One region of the Streptomyces sp. NPDC002784 genome, then DNA from elsewhere that is predicted to be linked to it. Evidence: riboswitches for the same ligand, from Rfam matches in the RefSeq annotation. Region 1 holds a riboswitch; the other holds the start of a gene.
What was found. A riboswitch is a leader RNA that binds a small molecule or an ion and turns the genes downstream of it on or off. The one in region 1 is predicted to bind glycine.
Positions count from the first base shown of each region.

Region 2: it holds a riboswitch for glycine, as region 1 does, so the genes downstream of both, gcvT (glycine cleavage system aminomethyltransferase GcvT) here and gcvP (aminomethyl-transferring glycine dehydrogenase) in region 1, are expected to answer to the same signal.

Region 1 covers NZ_JBSFVD010000003.1:554,225-557,624, reverse strand. Annotated here, with positions in the region: gene ACWD1Z_RS09835 (DNA polymerase IV) at 1-719, shown strand, start outside; gene ACWD1Z_RS09830 (PRC-barrel domain-containing protein) at 1,181-1,555, opposite strand; glycine riboswitch at 1,669-1,765, shown strand; gene gcvP (aminomethyl-transferring glycine dehydrogenase) at 1,940-3,400, shown strand, end outside.
Region 2 covers NZ_JBSFVD010000024.1:27,488-30,887, forward strand. Annotated here, with positions in the region: gene glyA (serine hydroxymethyltransferase) at 1-560, opposite strand, end outside; gene gcvH (glycine cleavage system protein GcvH) at 575-952, opposite strand; gene gcvT (glycine cleavage system aminomethyltransferase GcvT) at 1,052-2,170, opposite strand; glycine riboswitch at 2,208-2,315, opposite strand; glycine riboswitch at 2,316-2,411, opposite strand; gene ACWD1Z_RS30485 (AAA family ATPase) at 2,587-3,255, shown strand; gene ACWD1Z_RS30490 (enhanced serine sensitivity protein SseB) at 3,324-3,400, shown strand, end outside.

The DNA of each region.
Region 1 (3,400 bases):
ACGCCATGGCGCTGGCGCGGGACGAGCGGCCGGTGGTGGCTGAGCGGGAGACGAAGTCGGTATCCGTGGAGGACACGTACGACGTGGACATCCATGACCGGGTGCGGGTGGGGCTGGAGGTGCAGCGGCTCGCGGATCGGTGTGTGCGGCGGTTGCGGGAGGCGGGGTTGTCCGGGCGGACCATCGTGCTGAAGGTGCGGCGGTACGACTTCTCCACGCTGACTCGGTCCGAGACGTTGCGGGGGCCCACGGATGATCCGGCGGTCGTGCGGGAGGCCGCGGGGCGGTTGCTGGAGTCGGTGGACACGACGGGGGGTGTGCGGTTGCTGGGGGTGGGGGTCAGTGGGCTGGCCGACTACACGCAGGAGGATCTGTTCGCGCAGGCCGCGGGGGAGCGGGGTGCGGAGGATGTGGGGGAGGACGGGGCCGGCGGGGCCGGCGGGGTCGGCGGGGCTGGGGTTGTGGGGGCGGTTGCGGAGGTGGGGGCGGCTGTCGAGCGGCGGTGGGCTGCTGGGCATGACGTCCGGCATGCGGAGTTCGGGCATGGGTGGGTGCAGGGGAGTGGGGTGGGGCGGGTGACTGTGCGGTTCGAGACGCCGGAGTCCGGGCCGGGGCGGGTGCGGACGTTTCGGGTCGATGATCCTGAGCTTGTTCCTGCGGAGCCGTTGCCGTTGGTGCCGCGGCGGCCTGGGGTTGCTGTGGATGAGATGCGGGCGTGAGGGGGCGGGGTTGGTGGGGGGGGGCACTCGCCCGCGTTGGCGGGGTGCCGCTGCGCCCACCCGTGCCGCCCCAGCGGCACGACTGCCCGCAGCGGCGGCGGGCTGGGGCGGGGGCGGGGTGGCCGCGGGCCGGGGGTTGTGCGGGCGGTGGGCTGTTAGGGCTGCGGGCAACAGGTTGAGGGCTGGGCGGCTGTGCGGCAACGGGGCGCGTGGGCTGTGGGTTACACGGCATGCGAATTGCAGCTACGGGCACGCGGCCACGCAACTAGGGGGCCGAGGGACGCGGCCGCTCCGCTGCGGGCGTGCCGCAGGCACTGGGCGGCGGGGCGCGGCCAACCAGCTGCGGGGGGCGGAGGGAGGCGGAGGCTTAGCTCCTGGGGCTGCGAGGGGGTGCCCGGTTGCGGGTTGTGGGGTTGTCGGGTGGGCGGTTGCGTCGGTGAGAGGGGGGTGGCTGTAGGGGCTTAGGTGTCTGCTTCTTCTGTGCCTGCCAACTTGCCGAAGTCGTGGTCGGGGGGTGTGGGGGAGGTCAGGTCCAGGCCGTAGTGGTGGTAGAGCTGGAGTTCCTGTTCCGGGGAGAGGTGGCGGCCTACTCCGAAGTCGGGGGCGTCCTTGATCAGGGAGCGGTCGAAGGGGACGCGGAGGGTGCCGTCCACCAGTTCGCTGGGCTCCAGGGGGACGAAGGCGTCCCTGCTGAACAGGCCCGTTCGTATGGCTGCCCACTCCGGTACGCCGGTGGCATCGTCGAGGTAGACCTCGTCGATGGTGCCGAGCTTCGTACCGTTGCGGTCGAACGCCTTGCGGCCGATCAGGTTGCGCGGATCGATGTCGGTCTGCACGTGCCCTCCACTTGGTCGCAACTCATCCGTAAGCACTACGAAAGAGCACATTCGGGCGCGCGGCCACTCGAACGCCTGGCCGTTGACCTCGCTGGTAGGCTGACAGCGGCTGCTGACCCCGTGCGGGAGAGTCCTCCGGACACCATCCGGAGGCGCCGAAGGAGCAAATCCTCCCCGGAATCTCTCAGGCCCACGTACCGCACGGACGAGGTCACTCTGGAAAGCAGAGCGGGTGTCGACGGCTTCCGCTCTCACCGACGGTGAAAGCCGGGCGCCCTCGTGCCCCCGGTGAAGCTCTCAGGTTGAGATGACAGAGGGGGAGGCCGTCCGGGTACCCGTGCCGTGGTGCCCCTCGAAGGTCGTGTCGACCAGGAGGCCTCCGCAATGACCGCCTACCGCATTCCGCTCTCCGAGCTCGAACAAGGGATCCCCTTCGAGCAGCGTCACATCGGTCCTGATCATGAGGCTCGGGCCAAGATGCTCGCCCAGGTCGGCTACGGCTCGCTGGACGAGCTGACCGCCGCCGCGGTGCCGGACGTGATCAAGAACGCCGACGCCCTCGACCTGCCGGGCGCGCGGAGCGAGGCCGAGGTGCTCGCCGAGCTGCGGAGCCTTGCGGACCGCAACCAGGTGCTCGACTCCATGATCGGGCTCGGTTACTACGGCACCTTCACGCCGCCGGTCATCCTGCGCAACGTGATGGAGAACCCGGCCTGGTACACGGCCTACACGCCGTACCAGCCGGAGATCTCGCAGGGCCGCCTGGAGGCCCTGCTGAACTTCCAGACGATGGTCGCCGAGCTCACCGGGCTGCCCACCTCCGGCGCCTCGCTGCTCGACGAGGGCACGGCCGCCGCCGAGGCCATGGCGCTGTCCCGGCGCATGGGCAAGAACAAGAAGGGCCTGTTCCTCATCGACGCGGACGCCCTTCCGCAGACCATCGCCGTGATCCAGACGCGGGCCGAGCCCACGGGCGTCGAGGTGGTCGTCGCCGACCTGAGCGAGGGCATTCCGGCCGACATCGCCGCGCGCGAGATCAACGGCGTGCTCATCCAGTACCCCGGCGCCTCCGGTGCCGTACGGGACATCAAGCCCGTCATCGAGCAGGCCCATGAACTCGGGGCGCTGGTCACCGTGGCCGCCGATCTGCTCGCGCTGACGCTGCTGACCTCCCCCGGCGAGCTGGGCGCGGACATCGCGATCGGCACCACGCAGCGCTTCGGTGTGCCGATGGGCTTCGGCGGTCCGCACGCCGGTTACATGGCCGTGCACGAGAAGTTCGCGCGCAGCCTGCCCGGGCGGCTGGTCGGGGTGTCCGTGGACGCCGACGGCAACAAGGCCTACCGGCTCGCGCTCCAGACGCGTGAGCAGCACATCCGCCGGGAGAAGGCGACCAGCAACATCTGTACGGCGCAGGTGCTGCTCGCCGTCATGGCCGGCATGTACGCCGTCTATCACGGGCCCGAGGGGCTGAAGAGCATCGCCCGGCGGGTCCACCGGTACACCTCGATCCTGGCCGCGGGGCTCACCGCCGGCGGAGTCGAGGTCGTGCACGGCTCCTACTTCGACACGCTCACCGTGCGGGTGCCCGGTCGGGCCGCCGAGGTCGTCGCGGCCGCGCGGGACAACGGCGTGAACCTCTGGCCGGTCGACGCCGACCACGTCTCCCTCGCCTGCGACGAGACCACCGGCCGGGCCCAGCTCGCCGCGGTGTGGAGCGCCTTCGGGGTGGACGGGGACGTCGAGGCGCTGGACGCGCGGGCCGAGGACGCGCTGCCCGAGGCGCAGCTGCGCGGGGACGAGTTCCTGGCCCACCCGGTCTTCCACCAGTACCGCTCCGAGACC
Region 2 (3,400 bases), on a different contig from region 1:
CGGAACTCCGCGAAGTCCAGCTGGCGCGGGTACGCCGACCAGCCGGCGATGATCACCTTCGGGCGGTGCTCCTTGGCGAGCCGCTCGACCTCGGCCATGTCGACCAGACCGGCGTCGTCGACGTGGTAGGCGACCACGTTGAACTGCTTGCCGGAGAAGTTCAGCCGCATCCCGTGGGTCAGATGGCCGCCGTGGGCCAGGTCCAGACCGAGGATGGTGTCGCCGGGCTGGGCCAGCGCGAACAGCGCGGCCTGGTTCGCGGAGGCACCGGAGTGCGGCTGGACGTTGGCGTACTCGGCGCCGAACAGCTCCTTGACCCGGTCGATGGCGATCTGCTCGGCCACGTCGACGTGCTCGCAGCCGCCGTAGTAGCGGCGGCCCGGGTAGCCCTCGGCGTACTTGTTGGTGAGGACCGAGCCCTGGGCCTCCATGACCGCGACCGGCGCGAAGTTCTCGGAGGCGATCATCTCCAGGGTGGACTGCTGGCGGTGCAGCTCGGCGTCGAGCGCGGCGGCCACGTCCGGGTCGAGCTCGTGCAGGGGCGTGTTCAGGACGGACATGCGTCTACGACTCCTCAGCCGGCGGAAAAGGCGGTGTACTCGTCGGCGGAGAGCAGGTCGGCCGACTCCTCCGTCACGCGGACCTTGAACAGCCAGCCGCCCTCGAAGGGGGCCGAGTTCACCAGCGAGGGGTCGTTGACGACGTCCTCGTTGATCTCGGTGATCTCACCGGCGACCGGGGAGTACAGGTCGCTGACCGACTTGGTGGACTCCAGCTCGCCGCAGGACTCGCCCGCGGCCACCGTGGAGCCGACCTCGGGGAGCTGGGCGAAGACGACGTCACCGAGCGCGTTGGCCGCGTACTCCGTGATGCCGACCGTCGAGACGCCGTCCTCGGCGACCGACAGCCACTCGTGCTCCTTGCTGTAGCGCAGCTGCTGGGGGTTGCTCATGGCCTGAATTCTCCTGTACGCGGGGGAGTGCTGATGAAGGGGGGGACTGCGGAAGGCGTGCGTGATCAGCGAAAAGGTGCGCCGGGTCACGCCCGGTGGCTACTTCCGGCGCTTGTAGAAGGGCAGCGCCACGACCTCGTACGGCTCGTGGGTGCCCCGGATGTCCACGCCGACGCCGGCCGTGCCGGGCGCCGCGTGCGCGGCGTCCACGTAGGCCATGGCGATCGGCTTGCCCAGCGTGGGGGAGGGGGCGCCGGAGGTGACCTCGCCGATGACCTGGCCGTCGGCGACGACCTGGTACCCGGCGCGCGGGACGCGGCGGCCCTCGGCGATCAGGCCGACCAGGACCCGCGGCGGGTTGCCCTCCGCGCGCTCGGCGGCCTCGGTGAGCGCCTCGCGCCCCACGAAGTCGCCCTCCTTCTCGAACTTGACCACCCGGCCGAGACCGGCGTCGAAGGGGGTCAGCGAGGTGGTGAGCTCATGGCCGTACAGCGGCATGCCCGCCTCCAGCCGCAGGGTGTCCCGGCAGGACAGACCGCACGGGATCAGGCCGACGGGCGCGCCCGCCTCGGTGAGCGCCTGCCACAGCTTCTCGGCGTCGGCGGGCGCCACGAACAGCTCGAAGCCGTCCTCGCCGGTGTAGCCGGTGCGCGCGATCAGCGCCGGGACGCCCGCGACGGTGCCGGGGAGCCCGGCGTAGTACTTCAGGCCGTCGAGGTCGGCGTCGGTGAGCGAGCCGAGGATGCCGGGGGACTGCGGGCCCTGTACCGCGATCAGCGCGTAGGCGTCCCGGTCGTCGCGCACCTCGGCGTCGAAGCCGGCGGAACGATCCGCCAGCGCGTCCAGCACGATCTGGGCGTTGGAGGCGTTGGCGACGACCATGTACTCGGTCTCGGCGAGCCGGTAGACGATCAGGTCGTCGAGGATGCCGCCGTCGGCCCGGCAGATCATGGTGTAGCGGGCGCGGCCGACGCCGACGGAGGCGATGTTGCCGACGAGGGCGTAGTTCAGCAGCCGGGCGGCCTCCGGGCCGGTCACGGTGATCTCGCCCATGTGGGAGAGGTCGAAGAGCCCGGCCTTGGTGCGCACGGCGGTGTGCTCGTCGCGCTCGGAGCCGTAGCGCAGCGGCATGTCCCAGCCGGCGAAGTCGGTCATCGTCGCGCCCAGCGAGCGATGCAGGGCATCGAGGGCGGTACGGCGGGGTTCGGAACTGCTCATCGGACGGTCGTCTCCCAGGGCATGACGGCGAGGTCTTTCCTCCCCATCTGTCATCGGAACCTGAGAGGTTCGTCATGACCACGCGGGCATGACTTGCACCTTGGGTGGGACCACCGGCAAACGGCGGTCCGCTTTTCAGATGTGCCTCGCCCGCGCGGTAACGGGGCCTGAGAGATTCAAGGGAGGGACTTGCTCCTTCGGCGCCCCAGCTGAAGGCTGGGAACTCTCCCGCGCGGATTCGAACGGCCGGTATGCAGTTGGCGCGGCCATCATTGCATGACCGGGGCGTCCGTGGGCAGGCCGCTTCTGTAACCGGCTTGTGGCGGTACGCACACGAAAACGCGAGAGATCGCCTATTACCTTCTCTTTACGTTCAGTGGGGAGGGGAGATCCCGACCCGGAGGAGGACGATCACGGTGAACAGGACCACGGCGTACGCGACCACGTCGGGCCTGGCGCTGCCCGAGCAGCCCGCGGCCCCGGCGCTCGAAGCCCGCGGCACGCTGCCCGCAGCCGTCGTCCGCGACCTGCGCGAACGCGACGGCCGCAGCCCGCACGCCCTGCTCTTCGGGCCCCGGGACCTGGTCGTGATCACCGGCCTGCCGGGCAGCGGCAAGTCCACGCTGATGCGGCGGACCGTGAAGGGCCCGCGCATCGACTCCCAGGACACCCGCGACCGCTGGGACGCCCGGATGCCGGGCTTCCTGCCGTACGCGGTCTACCGGCCCCTGGTCCGGCTCGCGCACTACGCCGGTCTGTGGCGCGCGCTCCGCTCCGACCAGGGAGTCGTCGTGCACGACTGCGGCACCCAGGCCTGGGTGCGCGGCTGGCTGGCCCGCGCGGCGCGGCGCCGGGGCGGCACGCTGCATCTGCTGCTCCTGGACGTCACCCCGGACGAGGCGCTGGAGGGCCAGCGCGAGCGCGGGCGCGGTGTCTCGCGGTACGCCTTCCTGCGGCACCGCTCGGCGGCGGGCCGGCTGCTGCGCGCGGTGGAGCAGGGCGAGCTGCCGCCGGGCTGCGGTTCGGCGGTCCTGATCGACCGGCCCGCGGCGGGGGCGCTGCGGCGGATCGGCTTCACGGGCTGACCCCGGGCGGCCGGGCAGGCGCTAGCCTTTTCAGCCACATCAGTGGTTCACGGCAGGCGGTCAGACAGATGGACTTCCCGGCGGATCTCCCCGCGGACTTTCCGGCGCAGGCACACCCCCATCCGCACGGCGGATGGCCCGGCAA